Thioclava sp. GXIMD2076: one gene and its partner. The protein of the gene in region 1 interacts with the protein of each later gene in a pairwise test. Links are inferred from orthologs where the notes say so. Each region holds a gene or a part of one and is shown in the gene's direction. Other genes may lie near its edges. The genes, in order: WDB91_RS07875 and ndk.

Evidence for each region.
Region 2: the proteins of WDB91_RS07875 (region 1) and ndk interact in binary tests that used the Escherichia coli proteins (3 or more experiments, as listed by UniProt). The link is inferred for Thioclava sp. GXIMD2076 from one-to-one orthologs.

What each region holds. Positions count from the first base shown.
Region 1 is NZ_CP149932.1:1,568,651-1,583,625, forward strand. What follows is about bases 6,925-9,923. They hold WDB91_RS07875 (5-formyltetrahydrofolate cyclo-ligase), read left to right. Parts: upstream 6,925-8,143; coding sequence 8,144-8,704; downstream 8,705-9,923. Other genes in these bases: mgtE (magnesium transporter), read left to right, coding at 6,925-8,147; WDB91_RS07880 (TIGR00282 family metallophosphoesterase), read left to right, coding at 8,762-9,583; WDB91_RS07885 (SLC13 family permease), read left to right, coding at 9,703-9,923. Outside these bases: WDB91_RS07835 (putative PEP-binding protein), read left to right, coding at 1-340; WDB91_RS07840 (cell wall hydrolase), read left to right, coding at 576-1,247; WDB91_RS07845 (dihydroneopterin aldolase), read left to right, coding at 1,361-2,263; folP (dihydropteroate synthase), read left to right, coding at 2,316-3,338; glmM (phosphoglucosamine mutase), read left to right, coding at 3,335-4,681; WDB91_RS07860 (GNAT family N-acetyltransferase), read left to right, coding at 4,873-5,340; guaD (guanine deaminase), read right to left, coding at 5,346-6,626; more of mgtE, read left to right, coding at 6,762-6,924; more of WDB91_RS07885, read left to right, coding at 9,924-11,481; WDB91_RS07890 (hypothetical protein), read left to right, coding at 11,502-11,870; WDB91_RS07895 (YebC/PmpR family DNA-binding transcriptional regulator), read left to right, coding at 11,959-12,699; WDB91_RS07900 (LysR family transcriptional regulator), read right to left, coding at 12,766-13,650; WDB91_RS07905 (SDR family oxidoreductase), read left to right, coding at 13,830-14,621; WDB91_RS07910 (sulfite exporter TauE/SafE family protein), read left to right, coding at 14,713-14,975. UniProt on the Escherichia coli protein: Involved in the removal of 5-formyltetrahydrofolate.
Region 2 is NZ_CP149932.1:2,384,923-2,399,629, reverse strand. The notes cover bases 2,161-4,891. They hold ndk (nucleoside-diphosphate kinase), read left to right. Parts: upstream 2,161-3,180; coding sequence 3,181-3,603; downstream 3,604-4,891. Other genes in these bases: speB (agmatinase), read left to right, coding at 4,339-4,891; WDB91_RS11735 (Rrf2 family transcriptional regulator), read right to left, coding at 3,683-4,168; WDB91_RS11750 (ester cyclase), read right to left, coding at 2,161-2,473. In the rest of the region: fumC (class II fumarate hydratase), read right to left, coding at 1-1,307; WDB91_RS11755 (ClpXP protease specificity-enhancing factor SspB), read right to left, coding at 1,467-1,940; more of WDB91_RS11750, read right to left, coding at 2,045-2,160; more of speB, read left to right, coding at 4,892-5,310; WDB91_RS11725 (FMN-binding glutamate synthase family protein), read left to right, coding at 5,391-7,007; WDB91_RS11720 (MFS transporter), read left to right, coding at 7,242-8,471; WDB91_RS11715 (glyoxalase superfamily protein), read left to right, coding at 8,593-8,988; WDB91_RS11710 (Tex family protein), read left to right, coding at 9,116-11,431; WDB91_RS11705 (hypothetical protein), read right to left, coding at 11,460-11,852; WDB91_RS11700 (response regulator), read right to left, coding at 11,849-12,235; WDB91_RS11695 (protein-glutamate O-methyltransferase), read right to left, coding at 12,248-13,093; WDB91_RS11690 (chemotaxis protein CheW), read right to left, coding at 13,090-13,557; WDB91_RS11685 (chemotaxis protein CheA), read right to left, coding at 13,563-14,707. UniProt on the Escherichia coli protein: Major role in the synthesis of nucleoside triphosphates other than ATP. The ATP gamma phosphate is transferred to the NDP beta phosphate via a ping-pong mechanism, using a phosphorylated active-site intermediate.

The sequences.
Region 1 (14,975 bases):
TGGAACGAACGACCTGACCCAGATGACCTATGGTCTGTCGCGCGACGATGCGGGGCGGTTCATGTCGACCTATGTAAACCAGCGCGTCTTCTCCGAAGATCCGTTCCATATTCTGGATATCGAAGGGGTGGGCGAGTTGTTGCTGATCGGGGCAGGGCGCGGCCGCGCGACACGGCGCGATATCACGATCTCGGTCTGCGGCGAGCATGGTGGCAACCCCGAATCGATTGCATTCTGCCGCGCTGCGGGCTTCGATTATGTGTCCTGCTCACCATTTCGTGTTCCGGTTGCGCGCCTTGCTGCGGCCCATTTCGCCCTTCTGGCTCCCAAGCAGCAGTGAGGGGCGCTCGCAAATCCGTGATCCTAAAAGTTTAGATAATTCAGTTGGTTTTCTGGATATGGCGCTAAAAAATAACGTTAAGGTGACGTTAGGGTAGGCGGATTCTCGCCGCCTTTCGCCGAAGAAACTGTGGCAAAAACATCTGCTTGTAGATTTTTAACGATTTCCGCGGTAGGTCCCCCAAGTCTTGTTGGCCAGCGGTCGGCAGGGCGCGAAACCACTGCGAGACGGACACATGACGAAGTTTATCGGTAAGATTGTAGCGATTTTCGCCTTTGCGCTCTGTGCGCAGCTAGGTGCAGCCCAAGCCGAAGTGACAGTAAGCGGGTCCAACGACCCTACAATCGATATCGATACGCCTCTGGCATCCATGCTCTCGGGGGAGCGTGACACGCTGGGCAAGTTCTCCGCCGCTCAGGTATCCAAACTCATGACCCCGCCGGAAGGTTCCACACCGCCCTCGCTGACGGCCTCGTGGCTGGCAGCCCAGCCTGCCGCACAGGGCGGTGCCCAGTTCGACTGTCTGGCGCAGGTGATCTATCACGAAGCGCGCGGCGAGAGCCTCAAGGGCCAGCAGGCCGTGGCCGAGGTGGTGCTCAACCGCGTTGATGATCCGGCCTTCCCTAATACTGTTTGCGGTGTGGTCCATCAGGGCACCAAACGCGCTTGCCAGTTCAGCTGGACCTGTGATGGCAAATCCGATGCCATCGCCAACCGTGCCAGCTATGCCCGTGTGGCCAAGGTCGCCCGTGCCATGATGGATGGCGCCCCGCGCAGCCTGACCGATGGCGCGACCTTCTTCCATACGCCCGCCGTGCGCCCCGCCTGGTCGAAGCGTTTCGTGAAAACCACCCGCGTGGGCTCGCATATTTTCTACCGCAAACCGGTGCGGACCGCTTCCAACTAACACGCTCGTGTCGTTTCTCGCTGCTATCCGACGTTTCGGGGTGGGCATTTGCCCGCCCTTTTTCTATTTTCCGCCCAAAGAAAAGCCCTGCCGGCCAAGCCAGAGAGATCCCCATGTCCAGCGATATCGTTCAAGCCTTTGCGCATCCCGAAGAGCGTTCGATTGCCTCGGCTCCGGCTGATCCGCGTGACCGCATCAGCCTGCGCGATCATATCGTCACCGCCGATATCGGCGCGTTCCAGCAGGAGCGCGGGCATGGCCAGCGGCTGCAGTTCAACATCGTGGTCGAGGTGCGCCCGGTGGCCGCACCGCTCGAGGATGATGTGGACCGCATCCTGTCCTATGACCGGATCACCGAAGCTGTGGCGGCAGAACTTGCGGCCGAGCGCCTGAACCTTCTGGAGACGCTGGCCGAGCGGGTGGCCGAGCGCATTCTGGCGGCGCCTCAGGCGATGCGGGTCTTCGTGCGGATCGAGAAGCTCGACCGCGGTCCGGGGGCGCTTGGCGTCGAGATCGTGCGCTCGCGGGCCTCGGTGCCGGTTCAGGCGGCAGGCGAGGCGGTGCATCCGGTGCTGGCCTATCTCTCGAACGAGACCATTGCCGCCCCCGATCTGTCGGCGCGCCTCGATGCGCTCGAAGCGGGGGCTGCGGCGGTGGTTCTGGTGGTGGGCATGCCCGAGGGCACGCCCCCGCAATCGGCCCAGGGGCCGACCCAGCGCCGGATCGATCTGCTGGCGATCGAGCAGAACGCCTGGGTTCTGGCGGGGCGTGATCCGCGCTGTGTGGTGGTATCCTCGCGCACCGAGCTCGACTGGGCGATGAAACACGGCAAGACGGTTGTCTGGGCGCCTTCGAAGATTGTGCTTGATGCGGTGGATGGCCCCAAAGGCAGCCCGCGCGATGCGGTGGCGCTGGCGGTATGGCTGGCCGAGCAGCTGGCCGCCGACCGGCTGGAACTTCACGGAAATATTGCAGCTCCGGCAGGTTCCCGCGTGAAGGTGCTCGCGCAGCGCTGAGCGCGGCCAAAGATGGCTTGCCAAATCACGGCACATGCGGTGAATGGAGGCCATGGAAAAGCTCTATTATCGCCCGATCCCGCGCACGGATCTTGCCCGCCCCGACACCGCCTTCCGCTTGGCCGGAGGCTGGTGCTGGTTTGATGAAGTCGAGGTTCTGCGCCGCGGATTGCCGCCCGAGGTGATCCCTGCGCAGCATTGCCCCGAAGAGGTGCTGGAACGGCTCACCGCCAAGCGCCGGATGATCGGGTCGATGCACCTTGAGGTGCCGCGGGTGATGGGCATCCTGAATGCCACGCCCGACAGCTTCTCCGATGGCGGCGATTATTTCGATATGCATGCGGCGATGGAACGTGCCGAGGCGATGGTCGAGGAAGGCGTCGATATTTTTGACATCGGTGGCGAGAGCACCCGTCCGGGTGCCGAGACCGTGCCCGAGGACGAAGAAATCGAACGCACCGTGCCGCTCATTCAAGAGCTGCGCGACATGTTCGATCTGCCGATCTCGATCGACACCCGCAAGGCGCTGGTGGCCGATGCCGCGGTCGAGGCGGGCGCCGATATGATCAATGACGTCTCGGCGATGGAATATGATCCGGGGATGGCGGAGCTGGCGATGGTTTCGGGCCTGCCGATCTGTCTGATGCATGCGCAGGGCGACCCCGAGAACATGCAGGACAAGCCCGAATATGATGACGTGCTTCTGGATGTTTATGACCATCTCGAGGAGCGCATCGCGCTGGCCGAGGCCGAGGGGATCGACCGCGCGGCGATCATCTCGGATGTGGGGATCGGCTTTGGCAAGACGGTCGAGCATAATCTCACCCTGCTGCGCGGGCTCTCGCTGTTCCACAGCCTTGGCTGCCCGATCCTGCTGGGTGTTTCGCGCAAACGCTTCATCGGCACCATTGCGGGGGTCGAGACCGCAAAGGACCGGATGCCCGGCACGCTGGCGGTGACCCTCGCAGGGATCGCGCAGGGCGTGCAGATCCACCGTGTGCATGATGTGGCGGAAATCAAACAGGGGGTGAACCTCTGGGCGGCCCTGACGTTGGGCTGGGAGGAAGAGAAATGAGCAGGAAACTTTTCGGCACCGATGGGGTGCGTGGCGAGGCCAATCAGGGCCATATGACCGCCGAGATGGCGCTGCGTCTGGGGGCGGCGGCTGGGCGCTATTTCCGCCGTGCGGGCACCAATGGCCACCGCGTGGTGATCGGCAAGGATACGCGCCTTTCGGGCTATATGTTCGAGAACGCGCTGACCGCCGGTCTGACCTCGACGGGGATGAATGTGCTCCTTCTGGGGCCGGTGCCGACGCCTGCGGTGGGCTATCTCACGCGCTCGATGCGCGCCGATCTGGGGATCATGATCTCGGCGAGCCACAATCCGGCCAAGGATAACGGCATCAAGTTCTTCGGACCGGACGGGTTCAAGCTGTCCGACGAGGCCGAGATGGAGATCGAGGCGATGCTGGAGGGTGAGATCCGTCTGGCGATCCCCGACAATATCGGCCGTGCCAAGCGCATCGATGACGGGCTGGGGCGCTATGTCGAATATGCCAAGACGACCTTCCCCGCCCGCGACCGGATGTCGGGGCTGAAGGTGGTCGTCGATTGCGCCAACGGGGCTGCCTATAAGGCCGCACCACAGGTGCTGTGGGAACTGGGCTGCGAGGTGATCCCCGTGGGGGTTGCGCCCAATGGCTACAATATCAACAAAGGCGTCGGATCGACCCACCCCGAGGCCTGCGCCGAGGCGGTCCGGACGCATGGCGCGGATCTGGGCATCTCGCTCGATGGTGATGCGGACCGCGTGATGATCATCGACGAGACGGGCCGTGTGGCCGATGGCGACCAGATCATGGCGCTCTTTGCCCGCCGCTGGGCCGGGAAGGGTATCCTGCAGGGTGGATCGCTGGTCGCCACCGTAATGTCCAATCTGGGGCTCGAGCGCTTCCTACAGGGCCACGGGATCGGGCTCGAGCGCACCAAGGTCGGCGACCGCTATGTGGTCGAGCGGATGCGCGCGGGTGGCTTCAATCTGGGCGGCGAGCAGTCGGGCCATATCGTGATGACCGATTACGCCACCACCGGAGACGGTCTGATGGCGGGGCTGCAATTCCTTCTGGCCATGGCCGAGACGGGGCAGCGTGCGTCGGAACTGGTCAGCCAGTTCGAGACCGTGCCGCAGCTTCTCAAGAATGTGCGTTATCAGGCAGGGCAGGAGCCGCTGAACGATACGCAGGTCCAGAAGGTGATCGCCCAGACCGAGGCGCGGCTGCAGGGGCAGGGCCGTTTGCTGATCCGCAAATCCGGCACCGAGCCGCTGATCCGCGTGATGGCGGAATGCGAGGATGACGGTTTGCTGGCCGAATGTGTGGATGCGGTGGTTGATGCCGTGACCGTTGCGGCAGGATGATGGGAGGCGGCCCTCGGGGCCGCCTTTTTTCTGTCAGGTCCGTTTCGCTTTGGATGTGCCGCTACCCGCAGGGAACATGGCGGCTATGGGCTGGGCGTGATGCGGGGCTGTGACCCGGTTGACGGGGCCGGCCGGATATGGGAGCCGCAGCCCCGAAAATTTCCACAGCTGCCCAACCGAAGGAAGGACCTATGGCTCTTACCCTGCGCCGGAACCACGATCATGATCTCGCCCCGCTGGCCGAAATGCTCCCCGACGAGGACGTTCCCCTGATCAATCCCAATGCCAAAGTGCCTTTTGACGAGCGCGAATGGCACCGCAAATGGCTGGGAGATCGGGATGATGTCTCCTTCTATCTGCGTGATGAGGCGGAACAGGATGTAGGGTTTTTCGCCCTGCGCGTGGGGGTCGGTCCGGAGGTGCGCCATCTGACCTATGTCTATCTGGTCGAGGACGCACGGGGCGGAGCCGCTTCCGATGTGACCGGCCGCGTCGAGGAGGCCGCGCGCGATCTGGGGGCTGCGGTCCTGACGCTGAAGGTCGAGCTCGACAATGTGCCGGCAGTGCGGGCCTATCGTTCGGCAGGCTATGAGGAGCTTTCACGCCGCAATGGCATGGCGACGATGCAGCTCGAGCTCGACACGAGAGAGGCGGCCTGAGCGCCCTAGCGGCGCTGTTTGCCGTTGATCCATAGATCACTGATGGCGCGGTCATCGCCCATCATGATGGTGGCAAAAAGCGCCTCGTCGAAACTTTCGGCACGCGCCATACGCTGGCGGATCGCGGGGGTGGAGTGGAGGTCGATGACCACCAGATCCGCTTCCATACCAGGGCTGATATTGCCCACGCGGTCGTCGATCTTCAGGGTGCGGGCCGAGCCCTGGGTCGCGAGCCACCACAGGAAGGCCGGATGCAGGGGGGTGCCGCGCAGCTGGCCTACCTCATAGGCGGCGGCCATCGTGCGCAGCATCGAGAAGCTCGATCCGCCGCCCGTATCGGTGGCGAGCCCCACGCGGGTGCGCCCGGCCATACCCGCCATGTCGAACAGACCCGAGCCGATGAAGGTATTCGAGGTCGGACAATGGGCGATGCCCGCATTCAGCTCCGACAGGCGGTCGATCTCGCGCGGCTCCAGATGGATGGCATGGCCATAGATGCCGTTCTCGCCCAGAAGCCCGAAGGCCTCGTAGGTGTCCAGATAATCGCGGGCCTGCGGAAACAGCGATTTCACCCAGTCGATCTCGTCGGTCTGTTCGGACAGATGCGTCTGCATCAGGCAATCGGGATGCTCGGACCACAGATCCCCCAGCACACGCAGTTGCTCGGGCGTCGAGGTGGGCGAGAAACGCGGAGTGATCACATAGGACAGCCGGTCCTGCCCGTGCCATTTCCGCAGGAGCGCGCGGCTGTCATCATAGGCCGATTGCACCGTGTCGCGCAGCCCGTCGGGCGCGTTGCGGTCCATACAGGTCTTGCCCCCCATCGCGCGTAGCCCGCGCCTTTGCGCCGCCGTAAAGAAGGCATCCACGCTGGCCGGATGGATGGTGCAGAAGCTGCACATCGTGGTCGTGCCATGCGCCAGCGCCAGATCCATATAGCTCTCGGCAATGGCCTCGGCATAGGCGGGGTCGGCCAGACGGGTCTCTTCGGGGAAGGTGTAGCTGTTGAGCCAGTCGATCAGCCGCTTTCCCCAGCTGGCAATAATGGCGGTCTGCGGGAAATGCACATGCGCATCGACAAACCCCGCCGAGATCAGTTTGTTGTCATAGTCATGGACCACCGCTTGCGGCCAGTCGCGCTTCACATCTTCGGCAGGGCCGACGGCTGCGATATGCCCGTCCTTTACAACAATCGCGCCATGGGTCAGATGCTCCATCCCGTTGGCGCTGTCTGTCATGGGCATGTCACGAAAACGGATCACCTGTCCCAGCAGAAGATCGACCATCACCATTCCTTTTCTCTCGCGCAAATCACTCCATCTTACGCACGAGGCAAAAGCGGATACCAGCCTCTTCTGCCCGCCCAGCAGATAGGCTAGTTTGAAGACCAAGTTGCGGGCCAATAAAAACGAGGGGGCCGGATGGCGGACTATCTGATCGACGAACAAGAGCGCGAAGAGCAGGAATACGGTCTTGATGGCGAGCGCGTGGAGAAGATTCTGCACGCGGTCGAGGCGGAGGATGCCGATCAGCTGAAAACGCTGCTCGAACCGTTGCACGCGGCTGATATCGCTGACCTTCTCGAACAGATTTCCGGTCCGGAACGGCGCGAGATCCTGCGGCTCTGGGGCCGCGAGATCGATGGTGAGATCCTCACCGAGATCGACGAATCGATCCGCGAGGAAGTGATCGCGAGCCTTGCGCCCGATGTTTTGGCCGAGGCCGTGCGCGAGCTTGATTCCGATGACGTGGTCGACCTCATCGAGGCGCTCGAGGAGCCGCAGCAGGAAGCCATTCTGGAAATCCTCGATGATCGCGACCGGATTGCGGTCGAGAAATCGCTAACCTATCCCGAATATTCGGCAGGCCGGATGATGCAGCGCGAGGTGGTGACCGCGCCCGAGCACTGGACCGTGGGCGAGACCATCGACTATCTGCGCTCGTCCGAATGGCTGCCGGACCAGTTCTACCATGTCATTCTGGTCGATCCTGCGCATCGGCCCTTGGCCAATGTCACACTCGGGCGCATCCTGTCGGCGCCGCGGGGTTCGGGCCTGAAGGATATCGCGGAGGAAGAGTTCCGCACGATCTCTGTCTATCAGGAAGAAGGCGATGTGGCCTATGCCTTCAATCAGTATCACCTGATCTCCTGTCCGGTGGTCGACGAGAATGACCGTCTTGTTGGCGCAATCACCATTGATGACGCCATGTCGGTGCTTGATGAAGAGCACGAGGAAGACATCCTGCGTCTGGCCGGTGTGGGCGATGAGTCCTCGCTGTCCGATACCGTTCTGGAAACCGTGCGCCAGCGCCTGCCTTGGTTGATGGTCAACCTGTTGACGGCGATTCTGGCCTCGCTGGTGATCTCGATGTTCGAGGGCACGATCCAGCAGCTGGTGGCGCTGGCGGTTCTGATGCCGATCGTGGCGTCGATGGGGGGCAATGCGGGCACCCAGACCCTGACGGTGGCGGTGCGGGCATTGGCCACCAAAAGCCTGACCGAAAGCAACGTCTGGCGGGTCGTGCGGCGGGAAACCGTGGTGGGGCTTCTCAACGGCTTCGCTTTTGCCGTGGTGATGGGGGCCGTGGCATGGTTCTGGTTCGACGGCGCGACGCTGGGCGCGGTCATTGCGATTGCGATGGTCATCAACCTGGTGGTCGCGGCACTGGCGGGGATACTGGTGCCCTTGACGCTCGAGAAACTGGGTGCGGATCCGGCACTGGCTTCGGGCACATTCGTGACCACGGTGACCGATGTCGTGGGCTTCTTCGTCTTCCTCGGTCTGGCCGGAGCGATGTTGCTGTGAGCCTGTCAGAGGACAAACAGGCCGGCCGAAAGGCCGCCTTTGCGGCACGCAAAACGGCATTCGGCGTCGAGGGTCTGGCAGACAGGGCCGCCGACCGGTTGGCGGAGGTGTTGCAGGGGTTCAGGGGGCTGACGGTGGCGGGCTATATGCCGATCCGCACCGAGGTTGACCCACGTCCGGCCATGCTGCGCCATGACGGGCCTTTGTGCCTGCCGGTGGTGGAGGGCGAGGCGCGGCCTCTGGGCTTCCGCCCGTGGTCGGCTGCCGCCGAAATGATCCCCGGCGCTTTTGGCGCGGCGATTCCCGCCGAGACCGCTGCGGTGATCCCGCAGGTGGTGATCCTGCCGCTGGTGGCCTTTGATGCCCGCGGTTACCGGCTGGGCTATGGCGGCGGTTTCTATGACCGCACGCTCGAACTTCTGCGCGCGCAAGGTCCCGTAACCGCGATCGGTTTTGCCTTTGCGGCACAGGAGTTGCCGCAGGTGCCGATCGAGTCCACAGATGAGTTGCTGGATCTGATGGTGACAGAGCAGGGCGTGCTCGGCCCGTTTGCCTGAGGCGCAGCCCGCAAAACCAGTTGCCCTTTCGCGCCGGAGCCCCTAAGGCAGATGCCCATGAAAATATTGTTTCTTGGCGATGTAATGGGCCGCGCAGGCCGCACGGCAATCAGCGAACGTCTCGCGGGTCTGCGCGAGGCGTGGAAGCTTGATTTCGTGGTGGTCAATGGCGAGAACTCCTCCAACGGGATGGGGCTTTCGGCCGAGCATGCGAAGCTTTTGCTCGATGCGGGCGCGGATGTGGTGACGCTGGGCGATCATGCCTTCGACCAGAAGGACATGATGCAGTTCATCGCGCAGGAGAAACGGGTGATCCGCCCGTTGAATTTCGCCAAGGACGCGCCGGGTGCAGGAGCGCGGCTGTTCGAGGATCGCCGTGGCCGCAAGATTCTGGTCGCGCAGGTGCTGGGGCAGGTCTTCATGAAGCGTCCCTTCGATGATCCCTTCGCCGCCGTAGAAAAGACGCTCAATGCCTATCCGCTGGGCGGGCAGGCGCAGGCGATCTTGCTGGATGTGCATTGCGAGGCGACCTCGGAGAAAATGGCGATGGGCCATTTCTGCGATGGGAAGGCCTCGATGGTCGTGGGGACCCATACCCATGTGCCCACTGCCGATGCGATGGTGCTGCCCGGTGGCACCGCCTATCTGACCGATGCGGGGATGTGTGGCGATTATAATTCGGTCATCGGGATGGAGAAGGCCGAGCCCTTGCGCCGTTTCATCACCGGTATGCCCAAGGATCGCTTCACGCCGGCCAAAGGCGAGGCCTCGCTCGCGGGGTTCTATGTGGAAACCGATGACCGCACGGGGCTTGCCAAACGCTGCATGGCGGTGCGGGTCGGCGGACGTCTTCCCGAACAGACGCCGATTTCGGCATAAACGGTCCGCCCGCCTACCCGTTGCGGCGGAAAGGCTCCCGAATTTCAAACTCTGCTTGTGCCTTTTGCCGCGCTGATTAGTATCCGCCCGAAGACGCTTGAAAAAATCTTGGGGTCATGATGATCGATCTACCGATATCCGACACGTGGCGCGCCGTTTTGCCGCTTTTGATCGTGGTCTGGATGTTCGTCATGTTCATCCGCGAAACGCGTCCTCCCGAAGTGATCGCGATTGCGGGGGCTGCGCTTATGGTGGTCTTCGGCTTCGAGCCGGTCAAACAGGCCACGGAGAGCCTCTCGAATTCCGCACCATGGACGATCGCCTTCATGTTCCTGATCATGGGGGCGCTGGTGCGCACGGGCGCGCTGGATGCGATGACGCGTTATGCCGAGACCCATATCTCGAAACACCCCGTCTTTACGGTGGCGTTGATGTTTGCCATCACGGCGGTCGCCTCGGGGGTGATGAACAACACACCCGTCGTGGCGGTGATGATCCCCGTGTTTATACAGGTTGCGCGGAAACTGGGTAAGTCGCCCTCGAAGTTCCTGATGCCATTGAGCTATTTTACGGTGATGGGAGGCATGCTGACGCTTCTGGGCACCTCGACCAATATCTTGGTCGATGGTGTGGCTCGGCGCAGCGGGCTCGAGCCCTTCGGTGTGCTCGAGATCCTGCCGGTGGGCGTGGCGGTGCTGCTCGCGGGCTCGCTGTTCATGGCACTGACGTCCAAATTCCTGCTGCCCGAACGCCAGTCCATGGCCTCGCTTCTCGGCCAGCGTCCGAAGATGAAATATTTCACCGAAGTGGCGATCCCCGAGGATAGCTCGCTGCTGGGCACTCCGGTGCTCGAGGTCGATGCGTTCAAACGCGAGGGCGTGCGGGTGGTCGATGTGCTGCGCGGTGATGCCTCGCTGCGCCGCGATCTGCCCAATGCCATCCTCGAACAGGGTGACCGGATCGTTCTGCGCACTGAGATGACCGAGTTGCTGGGCATGCAGAAGAACCCCGATCTGCGGATGATCGACAAGCTCAGTTCGGTGCAGACCGAGACGGTCGAGGTGCTGATCTCGCCCGGTTGCCGGATGATCGGCCGATCCCTGGGCGAGCTGCGCCTGCGCCGCCGCTATGGGGTCTACACGCTGGCCGCCCACCGCCGGAACCAGAATATCGGGCGCCAGCTCGACGATCTGGTGGTGGTCGTGGGTGATACGCTCCTGCTGGAGGGCGCGCCCGAGGATATCGCGCGTCTGGCCTCGGATATGGATCTCGTTGACGTGTCCAAACCGACCGCCAAAGCCTATCGCCGGAGCCATATGCCGCTGGCCATCGGCGCGCTTCTGGGTGTGGTGGGCTTTGCAGCCTTCGATGTGGCGCCCATTCTGGTTCTTGCGGGCGTGGCGGTTGCGATCATTCTGGTCAGCAAATGTATCGATGCCGAGGAGGCTTTCACCTTTATCGACGGGCGTCTTCTGGCCATGATCTTCTCGATGCTGATCGTGGGGGATGCGCTCGAGGCGTCGGGCTCTGTCGCGCTTCTGGTCAGCTATATCTCGCCATGGCTGACGCATCTGCCGCCTTTCGCCACATTGATGGCGGTCTATTTCATCGGGCTTATCTTGACAGAATTCCTGTCCAATAACGCGGTCGCGGTGATCTATGCGCCGATCGCGATCAGCCTTGCGCAATCGCTGGGGCTCGACCCGCGCCCCTTCGCGATCGCGGTAATGTTTTCGGCATCGGTGGCATTCGCGACCCCGATCGGCTATCAGACCCATATGATGGTCTATGGTCCGGGCGGATACCGCTTCAACGACTTCCTGCGTTTCGGGATACCGCTCGATATCGTTACCGGCCTGACCGCCTGCCTGATCATTCCCTTGGTCTGGCCGCTTTAACTGATTTCGGGAGAGTTCCCATGAAATACCTGATCGGTCTTGGCCTTCTGCTTGGCCTTGGGGCCTGCGCCGCGACAACCGGCTGGAAGGCCAACCCGCAGGGCGTGACGCTGCATGGCGAACAGCTGGCTGTCACTTTCTTCGATGGCGAGGTCTGCCGGGTGGATATGGGTGGCGCGCATTCGGGTCAGCTGCCCGGCTGCTCGAACCCGTTGCACTACAAGGTGGATGTCGAAAGCGATCCGATCCTGCCCGGTGCCTCTGCCGTGCTGGAAACCAAATCCACGGTGGTGCTGTCCAACGGTCAGGGCCGGACATGGACCTTCCATACGCCGGAACTCCGCGACGCGACAGGCAATAAGATCGAGCCGCCGGTGGCGCTCCACTAAGGCTTTTTGCGCAGCACCTTGCGGCAGGGGCCCCGAATGCCCTATATCGTCCCCAAATTATATGACAATCTGACGGAGAAGACGGCTCATGGCAGGCCACTCAAAATGGGCAAACATCCAGCACCGTAAAGGCAAGCAGGATGCCATCCGCTCGAAAATGTTCTCGAAGCTCTCGAAAGAGATCACTGTTGCCGCCAAGATGGGCGACGCCGACCCCGAGAAGAACCCGCGTCTGCGTCTGGCGGTAAAAGCGGCCAAGTCGCAATCCATGCCGAAAGACGTGATCGACCGCGCGATCAAGAAATCGCAGGTGGGCGATGGCGACGAATATACGGAAATCCGTTACGAGGGCTATGGGCCCGAGGGTATCGCGGTGATCGTCGAGGCGCTGACCGACAACCTCAACCGCACCGCCTCGAATGTCCGTTCTACCTTCACCAAATGCGGCGGTAATCTGGGCACCAGCGGCTCGGTGAGCTTCATGTTCGACCGTCTTGGCGAGATCATCTATGATGCGTCTGTGGGCGATGCCGATACCGTCATGATGGCGGCAATCGAGGCCGGTGCCGAGGACGTGGAATCGGATGAGGAAGGTCACTGGATCTACTGTCCGATGGAAGATCTTTCGGCTGTGACCGATGCGCTCGAGAAGGAACTCGGCGAGGCGAAAGAGGCCAAGCTGATCTGGAAGCCGCAGAACCGCACCGAGGTCGATCTCGAAACCGCGCAGAAGCTGATGCGCCTAATCGACACGCTGGAAGACGACGATGACGTCCAGACCGTCACCGCCAATTTCGACGTGCCCGAGGACGTGGCCGCCCAGCTCTGAGCTGGCATCCCACCGCATGACAGAACCCGCAGCCGCCACAGCTGCGGGTTTTTTCATGCGGTGGGGTCAGTGGGTGAGGGCCGCGGCCAGATGCTCTATGAAGGCCTCGACACGACGGGCAGGGCGCGCGTCACCCGGGGTGACGGCATAGATATTCACCTCGCCGCGCGAATATTCCTCCAGCACGGCTTCCAGCCGGCCCGCCTGGATGTCGGGCTGGATGTCGTTGGAGGATTTGAGCGCCACACCGCCGCCGGCAATCGCCCATTCGCGCACCGCGCCCCCGTCATTTGCGCTGCGGTCCCCCGAGACCGGCACCGAGATATGCTCGTCGCCGTCGTTGAAATGCCAAGTGGATTGTGGCGCCCCGTCGCGGTTGATGATCAGGCAGTTATGTTTGGCCAGATCGCGCGGATGGGACGGGCGCCCGTGCCTGTCCCAGTAGCCGGGTGCCGCGCAGACCTGCCGCGTGCCGCGCAGCAACAGCCGCGATTTCAGGCTCGAATCCTTCAGTGGTCCCGTGCGGATCGCCAGATCGATCCCTGAGCCCACGATATCGGTCACCCCGTCATTCAGCATCAGATCAATGCGGATATCGGGATTGCTTGCCAGAAAACTGTCGATGATCGGCGGCAGACGGGTGCGTCCCAGATCATTGGTGGTGGTGATACGGATGCGTCCGCGCAATGAGCCATGGGGGGCAGCACGGTCAAAAGCGCTGTCGATCTGTTGCAGGATGCGGCGGCAATCGGCCAGAAACAGATCGCCCTCGGGGGTGAGGCTCAACTTGCGGGTGGAGCGCTGCACCAGCTGGACACCCGCGATATCCTCGAGCCGTTTGAGGCTTGCGGTGATCCGCGAAGGCGTCTGTCCGCGCGCCCGCGCCACCGCCGCCATCGAACCCAGATCGGCAATGGCGGTGAAGATCTCTAGGAGGTCGATGCGATCCATTATGCCGCCTTTGCGTAATGCACTCTTTCAAAACAAGGCCCTTGTCGGGGCAGGCGCGAATAATAGCGTAGCCAGCAGCAATGACAACGCGCCAATGGCCCTGCCGTCCGGTCAAACGCCCGGACCCATGCAAAGGGGTAATGCGTTGGGAGCCAAGAAGTTTTGAAACGGAGCATAACATGAAAATCGATCTGAGCGGAAAATCTGCCCTCGTCACTGGCTCGACCAAGGGGATCGGCTTTGCCAGTGCCAAAGGTCTGGCAGCCTGTGGCGCGCGCGTGACCCTGACGGGGCGCAAGACGGAAGATGTGGACGCCGCCATTGCCGAGATCCGCAAGAGCCTGCCCGACGCCGAACTGTCCGGCGTCGCGGCCGATCTGGGCACTGCCGAGGGCTGCGAGACTGTGGTGAAGGCGCTGCCCGACTGCGATATTCTCGTCAATAATGCGGGGATCTTCGGGCCGGTGGATTTCTTCGAGACCGAGGATGCTGTCTGGGACAAATATTGGCAGGTCAATGTGATGTCGGGGATGCGGCTGGCCCGAGCCTATCTGCCTGCGATGGAGAAGAAGGGCTGGGGGCGTGTGGTCTTTCTGGGTTCGGAATCCTCGTTCAACATTCCCGAGGACATGGTGCATTACGGCGTCACCAAAGCCGCCGATGTGGCATTGGCGCGCGGGCTTGCCAAACGGATGGCGGGCACGGGGGTGACGGTGAATTCCGTTCTGCCGGGGCCGACGCTGTCTGACGGGATGAAAGCGGGCTTGAAAGACACGGTCGAGAGCACCAGCAAGAGCTATGAGGAGGCGGCAGCCGATTTCGTGGCTGCCAATCGCCCCGCTTCGATCCTGCAGCGCGCCACCTCCACCGAAGAGGTAGCCAATATGATCGTCTATGCCTGCTCGCCCCTGTCCTCTGGCACGACAGGGGCCTCGCTGCGCGTCGAGGGCGGGGTGATCAACAGCCTGTGACATATCGGGGCGCGCGGGCTGTCCGTGCGCCCCTGCACTGGTCTTGGGCCGCGGATCATGGGAAGAGACCGGACCTGCCTTCGGAGGGCCTATGGACCAGACCATTCTCTATCTCATCGCCGCCCTGATCGTGGGTATGTCGAAAGGCGGACTGGCTTCGGCGGCCGCCATCGCTGTGCCGATGCTGGCGCTGTTCATGAACCCCGTGACAGCGGCAGCCACGCTTCTGCCGGTCTATGTGGTCACCGACTGGATCGGGGTCTGGCTCTTCCGCAAGGATTTCTCGGCCAAGAACCTGTTGATGTTCACGCCTGCGCTTCTGTTTGGCGTGGTGCTGGCCACGGTGATCACTCC
Region 2 (14,707 bases), 820 kb from region 1 along the record:
TTCAGCGTGGTGCCGTTCTTATGCGCGGTCTTGGCAACCTTGGTGGCGTTGTCATACCCGATGGTCGGCGCAAGGGCAGTGACCAGCATGAGCGACTCGTGCAGGAGCTTCTCGATACGCGGCTCGTTGGCCTCGATGCCCACTACCATGTTATCGGTGAAGGCCGAGGCGCTATCGCCCAGAAGCTGCATGGATTGCAGCACGTTATAGGACATCATCGGGTTGTAGACGTTCAGCTCGAAATGGCCTTGGGAGCCTGCAAAACCGACAGCGGCATTGTTGCCCATGACATGGGCGCAGACCATGGTCAGCGCTTCGGCCTGCGTCGGGTTCACTTTACCCGGCATGATCGAGGAGCCCGGCTCGTTTTCCGGCAGGATCAGCTCGCCCAGACCGCAACGCGGGCCCGAGCCCAGAAGGCGGATGTCATTGGCGATCTTGAACAGAGAGGCCGCAACCGTGTTCAGTGCGCCCGAGAACATGACCATCGCATCATGCGCGGCCAGAGCCTCGAATTTGTTCGGAGCGGTCACAAAGGGCAGACCGGTGATCTCGGCCATATTTGCCGCAACCGCCTCGCCCCAGCCTTTCTTGGTGTTCAGACCGGTGCCGACGGCGGTGCCGCCCTGTGCCAGCTCGTAGATGTCACCAAGGCAGGCCTCGACGCGCGCGATACCCTTGCGGACCTGATGCGCATAGCCGCCGAATTCCTGACCGAGGGTCAAAGGGGTCGCATCCTGCGTATGGGTGCGGCCGATCTTGATGATGTCCTTGAAGGCTTCCGATTTCGCTTCGAGCGCCTCGGCCAGCTTGGTGAGGCCCGGGATCAGCACATCACGTGCCGACATGGCGATACCGACATGCATCGCGGTCGGGAAGGTGTCGTTGGAGGACTGCCCCATATTGCAGTGGTCATTGGGGTGGACGGGTTTTTTCGAGCCCATCTCGCCGCCCAGCATCTCGATGGCGCGGTTCGAGATCACCTCGTTCGCGTTCATGTTGGACTGGGTGCCCGAACCCGTCTGCCAGACGACCAGCGGGAAGTTGTCATCGAACTTGCCGTCGATCACTTCGCCTGCTGCCGCGATGATCGCATCAGCGATCTTGGCATCCATCGAGCCATTGGCCTTGTTGGCCATCGCGCAGGCTTTCTTGATCACGCCGAGGGCGCGGATGATCGGCACCGGCTGCTTTTCCCAGCCGATGGGGAAATTCAGGATCGAGCGCTGCGTCTGCGCGCCCCAGTATTTGTCTGCGGGAACTTCCAGCGGACCGAAGCTATCGGTCTCGGTACGGGTCGCGGTCATAGTGGGCCTCCGTAATAACCAGCTCTGGCCGCTAAAAATCGGGCCAGCCGTGAACGTGTTTTTGTCTAAGCGGTAGGGCGCGGGAATGCAAACGGTATACGCATGTATACGGGCGCTAACACAGTAAAAGACCGCCCCGAGGGGCGGCCGCTGCAACAGTTAGGATTTGCGGAATTTATCGAGGCTGACAACTTCGGCCTCGGGCCGCACGCCCGAGGGGGGCGGATCGTCGTCATCATTCTCGGTATCATCCGTTTGATCGTCGCCATCCTCGTCCGAATCCTGCGTCTCGAATCTGAGGCCGAACTCAACGGAAGGGTCCACAAAGGTCTGGATCGCATCATAGGGGATATAGAGCGGCTCGGGATTGTTGCCGAAATTCAGCGTCACGCCGAAGCCGTCATCATCGACATTGAGATTGTCGAACCAGTGCTGGATCACCACCGTCATCTCTTCGGGATAACGCGAATGCAGCCAGTCGGCCATCTCGACACCATCTGCCTGCGTGTCGAAGGTTATGAAGAAATGATGCGCGCCGGGAAGTCCGTTCTCGGCCACGTCTGAGAGCACATCCTGAATCAGGCTGCGCATCGCGCGATGCATCAGGTTTCCGTAATCGATGCTGCGGGTCATTCCTTGTCCTTCCATACCTTAGCAGGTGTTCCCTCACCATAGGGGTTTTCATGCCTTTGGAAAGGGGCACTTTTCTGTTGAAGGTTTTCTAGATCGTAGAAACGTTACGAAATCTTTTCGCTCGAGAGGCATAGGGCAACCGTATCCACAGGCAAAAATCCTAGCTGGCTAAACAGACCGATAAGATCGTAATGGTCATGCATGGCCACGATCTTGCCATCGCGAAAACGCAGAAGCGACTGCCCGCTGAATTCGACGTGATTCCCCGATACTTTCGACGTGCCACTAACCGTCATCAGCACATGCAGGATATCCCCGCTCTCGTAACTGTGCCGGATGTCATGACGGATATCGTCGAGATGGGCACGCAGGGCGGGGACGAGCTCTTCTATATCCTCCCGCGTCATCTCGACATCGCTGATCAGTCCGGTGGCATGGGAACAGTCCGACACATAAAGCGACAAGCATTCGGCCCGACCATTGGACCAGACTTCCTGAAGGAATTCTTTATAGAAGCTGAGCTTATCGGACATGAGACCTCGGTGTTATCTTAGCTACAGGTGGTCTTGGGCAGGCTCGGCCTGCGTCAATGGCACTATGTCGATGAATAACAACCAGTTTCACAACGCAGTCGTGAGAACCTCGGATCAGACTGCACGGCTTTGTCGCCTCATGCAAGCGCCGCGTGCCGAAAGAGCGGAGAGGATGGGAAAAGGTGCAGGATTCTGTTGCAAGGCTCCTGCGGGCCCCGCCTTACGCTGCTAAGCGCAAGGAGTTAGGTTTCGGAGCTTAAGCTGCTTACGCAGCCAGAGCTACCGGAGCACGATTGTCGTTTGCAATTGTACTTTTTGAACCGATAACGGTGGTATCTCACCGAGACAAAGCTACATCTTTAGACGTTCGTCGATCCTATTTCGGCCCCATGATCCCAAACGAAAGGATATATGGTGGAGCCGCCGGGTACCGCCCCCGGGTCCGATCCGTGTATTACATGCGCGTTTATGTCCATAGTCCGAGGCAAGCCCCGAACAGGATTGGATATAGGCCGCCATTTTTCGGGTTTCAAGCTCTCTACGCGATCTGTCGCCTAAAAAGGTTACAAAACGCCGTCTGATGGGGCGCAAGAACGCAGCGCGGGGCTTTTCAACCCCGCGACCGCATGCTAGCAGGCGAACGATATTCATTCTCCCGTGCCCGCAGGATCACCCGCGCGGGCAAGACGCAAAAGAAAGAGCTTAGCATGGCTACCGAACGCACGCTGTCGATCATCAAACCCGACGCAACCCGCCGCAACCTGACCGGTAAGATCAACGCCAAGTTCGAGGAAGCGGGTCTCCGCATCGTCGCACAAAAGCGCATCAAACTGTCGATGGAACAAGCCGGTAAGTTCTATGAAGTCCACAAAGAGCGTCCCTTCTACGGCGAACTGTGCGAGTTCATGGCCTCCGAGCCGGTTGTCGTGCAGGTTCTGGAAGGCGAAGGCGCTATCCTGAAAAACCGTGAAGTCATGGGCGCAACCAACCCCGCAGATGCGGCAGAAGGCACCATCCGCAAGGAATACGCTCTGTCCGTCGGCGAGAACTCGGTCCACGGTTCGGACGCACCGGAAACCGCAGCGGAAGAAATCTCCTTCTTCTTCTCGGGCCTCGAGCTGGTCGGCTGATTTCGGGTTATTCCGGAAGGTCAGAACATGGAAAAGCCGCCCCTCAGGGGGCGGCTTTTTCAATTTGGCGCATAGGCAATCAGGCGCGTGCCGAGATCCGGTGGCTACAGGCCGAGACAGGCGGTATCCCTTCAGGCAGAAGCAGGATCTCTTCAAGCCGGTCGTTATTGTCGACGAGATCGGCGAGGCTGTAGCGGTCCAACTCGCCGAAAAAGGCCTCCAGCGCCTTGGCAAGGGCTGTGCGCAACATGCAGCCCTGCGCCAGAGGGCAGGTATTGGCCTCGGCGTCGAAACATTCGGCAAAGGGCAGGCCGCCCTCGAAATCGCGAAATACCGCGCCCACCGAGATTTCCGAGGCGGCTCGCGCCAGCTGCATGCCGCCCGCACGCCCGCGACGGGTCTCGATATATCCACGCTGGGAAAGTGTGTTGATCACCTGCGCCAGATGGTTTTCCGACGCATTGCAGTTCTCGGCGATCTCGGATTTGCGGACCGTGCGGCCCGCATTGATGGCACAGAACATCAGGCTGCGCATGGCGAGATTGGTTCGGATGGTAAGTCGCATGGGATCTCCTCGTTTCGGCTATCCTACGCCTGCTGTGAAAAGAGGGATTTGACATAGATCATGTAGCGAAAATCCATGTTTGGACTTTTCCCGCTCCACAATTGGGGGTTGACGCTTAGCGGCCTTCGCGTCACGGCTTGCGTATCGGGGTTTCGCATGGGAGGCGGATCATGGCGCTTGAGGATGCAAAACATCAGGTAGACGAGGCCTTTACCCGACAGAACCGGCGCGGGCTCAGCTACGAGAACGCATTTGGCGGCGCGACCAGTTTCCTGCGCAGGCGCTACAGCAAGGAGCTGGTGGGGGCTGATATCGCCGTAACCGGTATTCCCTTCGATCAGGCCGTCACCAACCGTCCCGGCGCGCGGTTCGGGCCGCGCGCGATCCGCGAGGCGTCGACCCTTCAGGCATTTGACGCGCCCTATGGCTGGGGCTACGATCCGCTCTCGGCACTCAATATCATAGACTACGGTGATCTGGCCTTCGATTACGCCAATGTCGCCAAGACTCCGTCGCGGATCACCGAGCACTTGCGCCAGATCGTACAGGCCGGCGTGACGCCGCTCTCCATGGGGGGCGATCATTATATTACGTTGCCGATCTTGCGCGCCGTGGCCGAGCGGTTCGGCCCCGTGGCGCTGATCCAGTTCGATGCGCATTCCGATACATGGGCCGATGATGATCCGGCGCGGATCGATCACGGCACATTCCTTTACAAAGCCATCAAGGAAGGGCTCGTCGATCCCAAGGCCTCGGCCTCGATCGGTATCCGCACCGATAACCCCGACACGCTCGGGGTCACTATCCTCGATGCGCCCTCCGTGCATCGCAACGGGGTGGATGCGGTGGTGACGAAGGTCAAACAGCTTGTCGGTAAACGGCCCTGCTACATCACCTTCGATATCGATTGCCTCGATCCGGCCTTCGCGCCGGGGACGGGCACACCGGTCTGGGGTGGGCTTGCCAGCTGGCAGGCCGCCGAAATCCTGCGCGGCCTGCGCGGTGTGACGCTGATCGGTGGCGATGTGGTGGAGGTCTCGCCGCCCTATGACACGACGGGTGCCACGGCCATCGCAGGCGCCCATGTATTGAGCGAACTGATCGCGCTGCGCGGGCTCGTGGATGCCGGAACAAGTCTTTAATACGTCGGGTAAGTTTCCGGTTACATTAGGGAGCTAAACTCGCTACTAGCCCGTCGAAATGCGCTTTAGAGGAGAAAGCCATGCATTCAAAAGATGTTAGCCGCTTTATGCCCATGATCCTATGCGGGGTGCTGGCGCTGTTATCGCTACTCGGTGTCATCTTCCACAGCATCTTCTGGCTCACATTCCTGATCTTTGGTGCACTCTTCTTTGTTGGCTTCTACGATGTCCGTCAAACCCGCCACGCGGTGCTGCGCAACTATCCGATCATGGGGCATATGCGCTACCTGCTGGAAAGCATCCGCCCCGAGATCCGGCAATATCTGATCGAGGCCGATCAGGACGAGGAGCCCTTCTCGCGCGAGGAGCGGACGCTGGTCTATCAGCGCGCCAAGGATGTCGAGGATGCGCGTGCCTTCGGGACCAAACAGCGGGTCTATGATTCGGGCTATCAATGGCTGACCCATTCGGTCCAGCCGCGCCATATCGAAAGCCATGATTTCCGCGTCACCATTGGCGGCCCGGATTGCCAACAGCCGTATTCCGCCTCGATCTACAATATCTCGGCCATGTCCTTCGGGGCGCTGTCTGCCAATGCAATCCAGGCGCTCAATACCGGTGCCAAACTGGGCGGCTTTGCCCATGATACGGGAGAGGGGTCCATCTCGCGCTACCACCGCGCGGGCGGGGGCGATCTGATCTGGGAGATCGGGTCCGGCTATTTCGGTTGCCGCAACCATGACGGCTCGTTCAATCCCGAGACCTTCGCGCAGCGCGCGCAGGAGCCGCAGGTGAAGATGATCGAAATCAAGCTGAGCCAGGGCGCGAAACCGGGGCATGGGGGCATGCTGCCTGCGGCCAAAATCACGCCCGAGATCGCCGAGGCGCGTGACATCCCGATGGATCAGGACTGTATCTCGCCCGCCTCGCATTCGGCTTTCTCGACGCCGCTGGAATTGTGCCATTTTATCAAACAGCTGCGGGATCTTTCGGGTGGCAAGCCAGTGGGCTTCAAGCTCTGCGTCGGTCACCGCCGCGAGTTCATGTGCATGCTGAAGGCGATGATCGAAACCGGCATTACCCCCGATTTTATCGTGGTTGATGGCAAGGAAGGTGGCACGGGGGCGGCACCGCTGGAATTTGCCAACCGTCTGGGTATGCCGCTTGTTGAAGGGCTTACCTTTGTCCACAATGCGCTTAGGGGGGCGGGCTTGCGCGAGAAGATCAAGATCGGGGCCTCGGCCAAGATCATCTCGAGCTTCGATATCGCGCGGGTGCTGGCGCTCGGCGCAGACTGGTGCAATTCGGCGCGCGGCTTCATGTTCTCCATTGGCTGCATTCAGGCACAGGCTTGCCACACCAACCGCTGTCCCGTGGGCGTTGCCACCCAAGACCCGCGCCGCTCCAAGGCGCTGGTGGTCGAGGATAAGGCGACCCGCGTGGCCAATTTCCATCGAAACACGATGAAGGCGCTCAAGGAGATGACAGGGGCTGCCGGGCTGGATCATCCCTCGAAATTCCTGCCACACCATCTGATGATGCGGGAGAAGGACCGTCAGATGGTCGTGGGCAGCGAGGTCTATCCCTATATGCCTATAGGTTTCCTGCTGCGCGAGGAAGAGGACCGCTTCGGCTATCTGGCCCGCTGGCACCGTGCACGGGCCGACAGCTTCTTCCCGATCGATGACGGCGTGTGATTTGCCGCTTAAATAGCTCTGCGGCGGCGTGTCGCAGTAGCTGAGTATAAAAACGGCGGCTGTTAAGTCGCCGTTTTATATTGAAAAATAACAGCTCTGCGCTTGGATGTAAGCGGGCTTGCAGTAAGTGCATATAGAAAATGATTTACGGCGCTTGTTCTTTTAGGAAACTCTCCCTAGTTGGGCGAAAGAGGCCAACGGGGTTTCGACCCCCCGAACGCTAGGAACTACCCTATGACAATCGAAAACACTCCCCACGGGGCTACGGTGCAAGGCATCGAGCCTCCCGTTATCAATGCTTCGTCGCGCCTGATCATTCTGGCGCTGGCGCTGGGTGGATTCGCGATCGGTACGACGGAATTCGCCTCTATGGCGGTGCTGCCATATTTCTCCCAGGAACTGGGTGTTGATTCGGCCCGTGCGGCCGATGCGATCAGCGCCTATGCCCTAGGGGTGGTCATCGGTGCGCCGACACTTGCCGTGCTGGGCGCAAAAGTGCGCCGTCGGCTGATGCTGACTTGGCTGATGGTCGCCTTTGCGGTCTTCAATATCCTTTCGGCCTTCGCCCCGACCTTCGGCAGCTTCATGGCAATGCGTTTCCTGTCGGGGCTGCCGCATGGTGCCTATTTCGGCGTGGGTGCGCTTGTGATCGCGGCCGCTGTGCCCAAGGGGAAACGCGCGGCGGCGGTCTCGAAGATGTTCCTCGGACTGACCATCGCCACTACCTTGGGGGTGCCGATGGCCAACGTGCTGGGACAGACAGTGGGTTGGCGCTGGACCTTCGGGCTGGTGGGGATCATGTCGCTCCTGACGGCGATCTCGGTCTTCCTGACGGCACCGCGCGTGCCGGTTGATCCCACTGCAAGCCCCCTGAAAGAACTGGGTGCGCTGAAGAACCGTCAGGTCTGGCTGACGCTGGCAACCGGCGCGATCGGCTATGGCGGTTTCTTCGCGGTCTATACCTATCTCGTGGATACCTCGACCAAGTCCATGAACCTGCCGGCGTCCTACGAGCCCTTCATCCTGATGCTTGCAGGCGTTGGTATGACTGTCTTCACGATGGTTTACGGCTGGGCATCTGACCGCAGCTACACGGCCACCACGTTCTTTGCGCTGATCGTCGGAACGATCCTGCTCATCGCCTATCCTTGGGCAACTGCTAATGTCGTGACCTTTGCGGCGGTGGTGTTCCTGCTGGGGATTCTCAGCGGTGTCTCGATGCCGCTTCAGATCCGCCTGATGGATGTGGCCAAGGAATCGCAGCAGCTTGCAGCGGCGCTCCATCATGCAGCCTTCAACGTGGCCAATGCGCTGGGGCCGTTCCTTGCCGCGAAGGCGATCGGGGCAGGGTATGATTATCCGGTCTCCGGCCATGTCGGCGCGGTGCTCAGCATCATCGGTCTGGCGATTTTCGGGGTGACCATTCTCGACTGGCGCCGCCGGACCCGTCTCGGGCACGCCTGAGCGCCCTCCACACTATGCGTCAAAGCGGCCCTTCGGGGCCGCTTTTTCATGTCCGGTGCTTGCATCTTCCGCGTTGCGATGCTCCTTTCGGCCCGGAATTCCATTCGCGAAAGGATGCCTAATGGCCAAGATGATACACTCGATGATCCGTGTGCTGGACGAGGCCAAAGCCTGTGCCTTCTACCGAACCGCTTTCGGGCTCGAGGTGGCCGAGCGCCTCGATTTTCCCGAATTCACGCTTGTCTACCTTTCGAATGCCGAGACCGGCTTCGAGCTGGAACTGACCGTGAACAAGGGGCAGACGACGCCCTATGACCTCGGCAATGGTTATGGGCACCTTGCGGTTTCGGTCGCCGATCTTGATGCCGAACATGCCCGTTTCGAGGCTGCAGGCCTGGCGCCGCGCAAGATCGTCGAATTCGCACCGGCAGGCACCAGGATCGCGCGGTTCTTTTTTGTCGCCGATCCGGATGGTTACCAGATCGAGGTGCTGGAGCGCTCGGGCCGTTTCGGCTGATATCGGCTGAAGCTGACCGATGTGATACATGCCTCAAGAGCTTGTGCGGAGATAGGCTCTTGGCGGGCTGCGGGAACAGGGGTAGACCCGTGTTTCCGAAGACTGCCCGAGACGCATGGAGGAAGCCTTGGACCCCGATCTCCGCATATCCCGTCAGATTGCCACAGATATCTCCGCCCGCACCGATCAGGTGGTTGCGGCGGTAAAACTTCTGGATGAAGGGGCGACGGTTCCTTTCGTCGCGCGTTACCGCAAGGAGGCGACGGGGGGGCTGGACGACAGCCAGTTGCGTCTGCTTTCGGACCGGTTGGTCTATCTGCGCGAGTTGGAAGCGCGGCGCAGCGCGATTGTCAAATCCATCGAGGAGCAGGGCAAGCTGACTGACGCCCTTGCGGCGCAGATTACCAAGGCAGGCACAAAGGCCGAGCTGGAAGATCTCTATCTCCCCTACAAGAAAAAGCGGCGCACCAAAGCGATGACCGCGCGCGAGAACGGGCTGGAACCGCTCCTCGAAGCGATTCTGGCCGATCACGGGGCAGATCCTGAAGGGCTGGCCTCCACCTATCTTTCGGAAGCCGTGCCGACCGAGAAAGATGCGCTGACCGGCGCGCGTGATATCCTGGGCGAGCGCCTCACCGAGGATGCGGCTTTGCTGGGCCGGTTGCGCGAATGGATGCAGCAGAATGCGATCCTGCGTGGAAAGTTGATCGATGGGCAGGCCGAAAAAGGTGCCAAATTCTCGGATTATTTCGATCATAGCGAAAAGTGGCAGAGTGCGCCCTCCCATCGGGCGCTGGCATTGTTGCGCGCCTCGAATGAAGGGATCATCACGCTCGATATCGCCCCCGCCGAAGAGATGGCGGGACGGCCGGCCGAGATCGTGGCCGCGTCGCTGGGGTTGCGCGGGCAGGGTGCGGGTGCCCTTTGGCTGGGGCAGGCCGCGGCATGGGCATGGCGGGTGAAACTGTCGCTGTCTATGATGCTCGATCTGCTCGGTGATCTACGCGCGCGCGCGCAGGAGGAGGCGATTGCGGTCTTTGCCCGCAATCTGAAGGATCTGCTTCTGGCAGCTCCGGCTGGTGCGCGGGCGACGCTCGGTCTCGATCCGGGGATCCGAACGGGTGTGAAAGTGGCGGCCATCGACGCGACTGGGAAGGTTTTGGAAACGACCACAATCTACCCGTTCCAGCCCAAGAACGATCTGCGCGGATCGGAGGCGGCGCTACTTGCGTTGATTGCGAAACACCGGATCGAATTGATCGCTATCGGCAATGGCACCGCGTCCCGAGAGACCGAACGCCTCGTCGTGGATGTGCTCAAACGGCTGCCCAAGGGCGTTGCCATTCCGACCAAGGTGATCGTTTCCGAGGCGGGAGCCTCGGTCTATTCCGCGTCAGAACTCGCCGCCCGCGAATTTCCCGATCTGGATGTCAGCCTGCGCGGGGCCGTGTCGATTGCGCGCCGTCTGCAGGACCCCTTGGCGGAACTGGTAAAGATCGAGCCGAAAAGCATCGGCGTCGGGCAGTATCAGCATGATGTCGATCAGCACAAGCTGGGCCGATCCCTCGAGGGTGTGGTCGAGGATGCGGTAAATGCGGTGGGGGTCGATCTCAACACAGCCTCTTCGGCGCTACTGTCCCATGTTTCGGGCCTCGGTCCGGCCCTCGCAGAAGCGATCGTGGCCCATCGTGAGGCGAACGGGGCGTTTGCGACCCGCAAGGAGCTCTTAAAGGTCAGCCGTCTGGGTCCGCGCGCCTTCGAGCAAGCCGCTGGATTCCTGCGTATCCGTGACGGGAAGGAGCCCCTCGACGCATCAGCGGTCCACCCGGAGGCCTATGAAATCGCTCGGGATATCGTGAAATCCTGTGGGCGCGATCTGCGGTCGGTGATGGGGAATGATACAGCATTGCAGAATTTACGGGCGGAGGATTTTCTGCGCGACGGATTCGGTCTCCCGACCATTCGTGATATTCTGGCAGAGCTTCAGAAGCCTGGACGAGATCCGCGCCCTGATTTCAAAACTGCAAGCTTTACCGAAGGGGTGGAAGAGATATCCGATCTTCGTCCCGGTATGCGTCTTGAGGGAACCATAACCAATGTCGCGGCTTTCGGGGCCTTTGTCGATATCGGCGTCCATCAGGATGGGCTTGTCCATGTGAGCCAATTGGCGGACCGTTTTGTCAAGGACCCGCATGAGGTCGTCAAAGCGGGTGATGTGGTCAAAGTCGTGGTGACGGAAGTTGATGTGCCGCGCAAGCGCATCGGGCTCTCGATGCGTCGAGATGGAAAGACCGAGCGGCCCGAGCCGAGCCGAGGTCCTGCATCAAAAGGTCAGTCGAAATCATTGCAGCATAAAAAAAGCGGAACCGGGGCTTCTGCCGTGTCCGGTACCAATAGTGCATTGGGCTCCGCGCTCGCGCAGGCACTCAACAAAACCAGATGATTTGTCAGGTTCTGAGCGGGTAACCCGCTTAGAACCATTCAATCTCCCCATCCGCTTCATCATGGCTCAGCACTATCCGCTCTTCCGCAGGGTTCAAATTCGTGATGAGTTCATGCAGGCGAAGGCGCGAGAGGATCGGAACGGCATGCAGTTTCACACCTTGGGGCATCTCTCCCGAAACCGCAGCCATGAGGCGGCCTAGATCCTCTAGGGACTGAGTGATCCGGTCGATACCCTGCATACCACGGATCGCTTCGGCCTGCGTATGTTCCGCGAATTCGCAGGCTGAAATCGCTTTCTGGACGTCGGCGGAGAGGCGAGCCAGTGTCTCGAGCTCGTCCCCCACGCGGGCGGCCAGCGCATCAAGAGGCAGGTCTTGATGCTTTGGCGGGATTGTTTCCTGTGCGGTGCTTACAATCATAGGCGCCCCACGACCGCCTCGATGCAGTTACGAAGGTCCTGCGGTTGGAACGGCTTTTTGATGAAGTTGTTCATTCCCAGCTTTTTGCCGTTCTCGATGATTTCCTTATCGGCCCGGCCGGTGATCAGGATGAAACCGCTACGTTGCGTCTTCGGGTTCTTGCGCATCGCATGGAGCAGCTGCAGCCCATCCATGCCAGGCATGTTATAGTCGGAGATGACCAGGTGAACCGGCGTCTTTTCCAGAATACCCATCGCGCCTTGACCGTCGACAGCATATCCGACTTGGCGAATACCCATCGCGTCCAGCGCCTGCAAAATCAGGCCGCGGCTCGTGGACATGTCATCGACCACCAAAACTTTAAGTTGGTCTCGCAATGCCATTTGTGGCCTCCTTCATTGTCCCTCTGCGGGGAGTCGATAAGTGGTGATTCCGGCCGGCACGAGTTTACTACCAGTATCGAGCGGAACCCGCTCCGAATGTCCGACAAACAGCCATCCACCCGGGGCAAGAATTTTCTCAAAGCGCTTCCACAGGAGGTTTTGCGCCTCAGGGGAAAAGTAAATCATCATGTTCCGGCAGAAGATGATGTCGAACTGGCCCTTCATGGGCCAATCGGAATGAATATTGAGTTCGCGAAATGTGGCCCGTTTACGTAGGCGATCCACGACCTGCTGATCTGCCCCGGCCGCTTGGAAGTATTTTTTCTGGAGCAGCGCCGGTACGGCTTCAAGGATACTGCTCGAGTACACCCCCTGAGTGCCGCGACGTATCATGACCGGATCAATATCGGTCGCCAGAAGCTTGATATCGGACTGATCGAATTCTCGCACTGTTTCAGCGGCCGTCATCAGGATCGAGTAGGCTTCTTGCCCGTTGGAGCAGCCGGCCGACCAGATCCGCAGCCGTTTTCCGCGCGCGGCAATGAGCTTTGGCAGAGCCTCTTTTTGCAGCGTCTCGAAGTGATGGTTCTCCCGGAAGAAGTTGGTGACGTTGGTTGTGAGCGCGGAAATCATTTCCTGCCGTTCGGGGAGACCGTCAACGCTGTTTACCAGATCGATATAGGCGCGATAGGAGCTCAGCCCCAAAGCACGAAGCCGTTTTTGGAGGCGGGACTGGACCATTGATCCCTTGCCCGGTGCCAGAACGATCCCTGCATGTGTCATAAGGATCGCAGCAATCTCGGAGAGTTCGCGGTCACTTGGTGACATCTGGGAGATATTTGGGGTCAGGGCGTTCATGCAGCTTCCGCAGTGTCTTCAGGCAGAACAGTTGCGAGATCCAGCACACGGATCATGCGGCCTTCTACGATCGTTAGAGCAGAGATGAAGCTGTGCGACAGATCCGCAGCGAGATCCGGCGGAGGCTGAAGCTCTTCGCGCGGAATGGAGAGAATGTCCGACACAGCATGTACGAGAAGTCCTGCTGTTTGATTGCCGAACTGTACAACGATAATCACGTTACGAGCGTCGCCTTCGACCGGGTCCATACCTAGGCGGATGGAGAGATCAACGACCGGCAGAACGGTGCCGCGCAAGTTGATAACACCTCGGACATGGGGTGGTGCGTGCGGGAGCGGGGTTGCTCGCGTCCAGCCACGGATCTCACGAACCGACATGATGTCGACGCTATATTCTTCGTCTGCCAAGCGGAAAGACAGAAGTTCAATTTCGGACGAGGTTTGGGTCGATGCTACGTCAGTCATCTTTATCATCCTGCTAGAGCAAAGTCGGACCGGGTGTGGCCGGTTGCGTTTTGGACAAGGTCGGCGGGGTCGAGGATCAGCGCGATCTGACCGTCACCAAGGATAGTTGCGGCGGCAATGCCGGGAATGTGGCCATAGGCTTGTTGCAGACCTTTGATCACTACCTGACGTTGCTCCATAATCTGATCGACGATCAGAGCGTTGCGGCGGCCGTCTTCTTGGGCTGTCAGCAACACGATACAGCCTTCGTAGTTGCTCTTGGCGCCACGATATCCGAGCTCTGCACCCAGGTCGTAGAGGGGTACAAATTCACCACGAACATGGATAACATTCGTTGTCGGTCCAAGCTTGCGGAGATCCTCGGCGGTCAGCGTCTGCGTCTCAAGGATCGCATTCAGCGGAACAACGAGCGTCTCGCCAGCGACCGTCACCACCATTCCGTCCAGAACAGCGAGCGTAAGCGGGAGCGAGATTGAGAAAATCGTACCTTTGCCAGGTTCGGACTGGATGGTGATACGCCCGCCCAAAGACTGGATCGAACTGCGCACCACATCCATTCCGACACCTCGGCCCGACAGAGCGGAGACCTGATCTGCCGTGGAGAAACCGGGCAGGAACAGGAGGTTATCGATCTCCGCATCGGTCAGCTGTGCATCGGGTGCGACAAGACCTTTCTCGATGGCTTTTGCCAGAACCTTGGGACGGTTGATGCCTGCACCGTCGTCCTCGATCTCGATGACCACACGCCCGGAGCGGTGCTGCGCCGAAAGTGTGATAACACCTTCTTCCGGTTTGCCAAGCGCGCGGCGCTTGTCAGGGGTCTCCAGGCCATGGTCAACCGAGTTCCGGATCATATGCGTCAGCGGATCGGCGAGACGCTCGATCACGGTCTTGTCGACCTCGGTCGTTTCACCTTCGACTTTCAGACGCACATCCTTGCCGATCGCGGCGGAGGATTCGCGCACGATCCGGCCCATCCGCTGGAAGAGCGGTTTGACGGGCTGGGCGCGGATCATCATCACCGAGTCCTGGATATCACGCGTCAGCATCATGAATGCTTCAAGACCTGTCATGACTGCCGAGTTCGGCGGTAGGCCCGCTTCCGCGACGCTTTGCGCAAGCATGGCCTGGTTGATGACCAGCTCGCCCA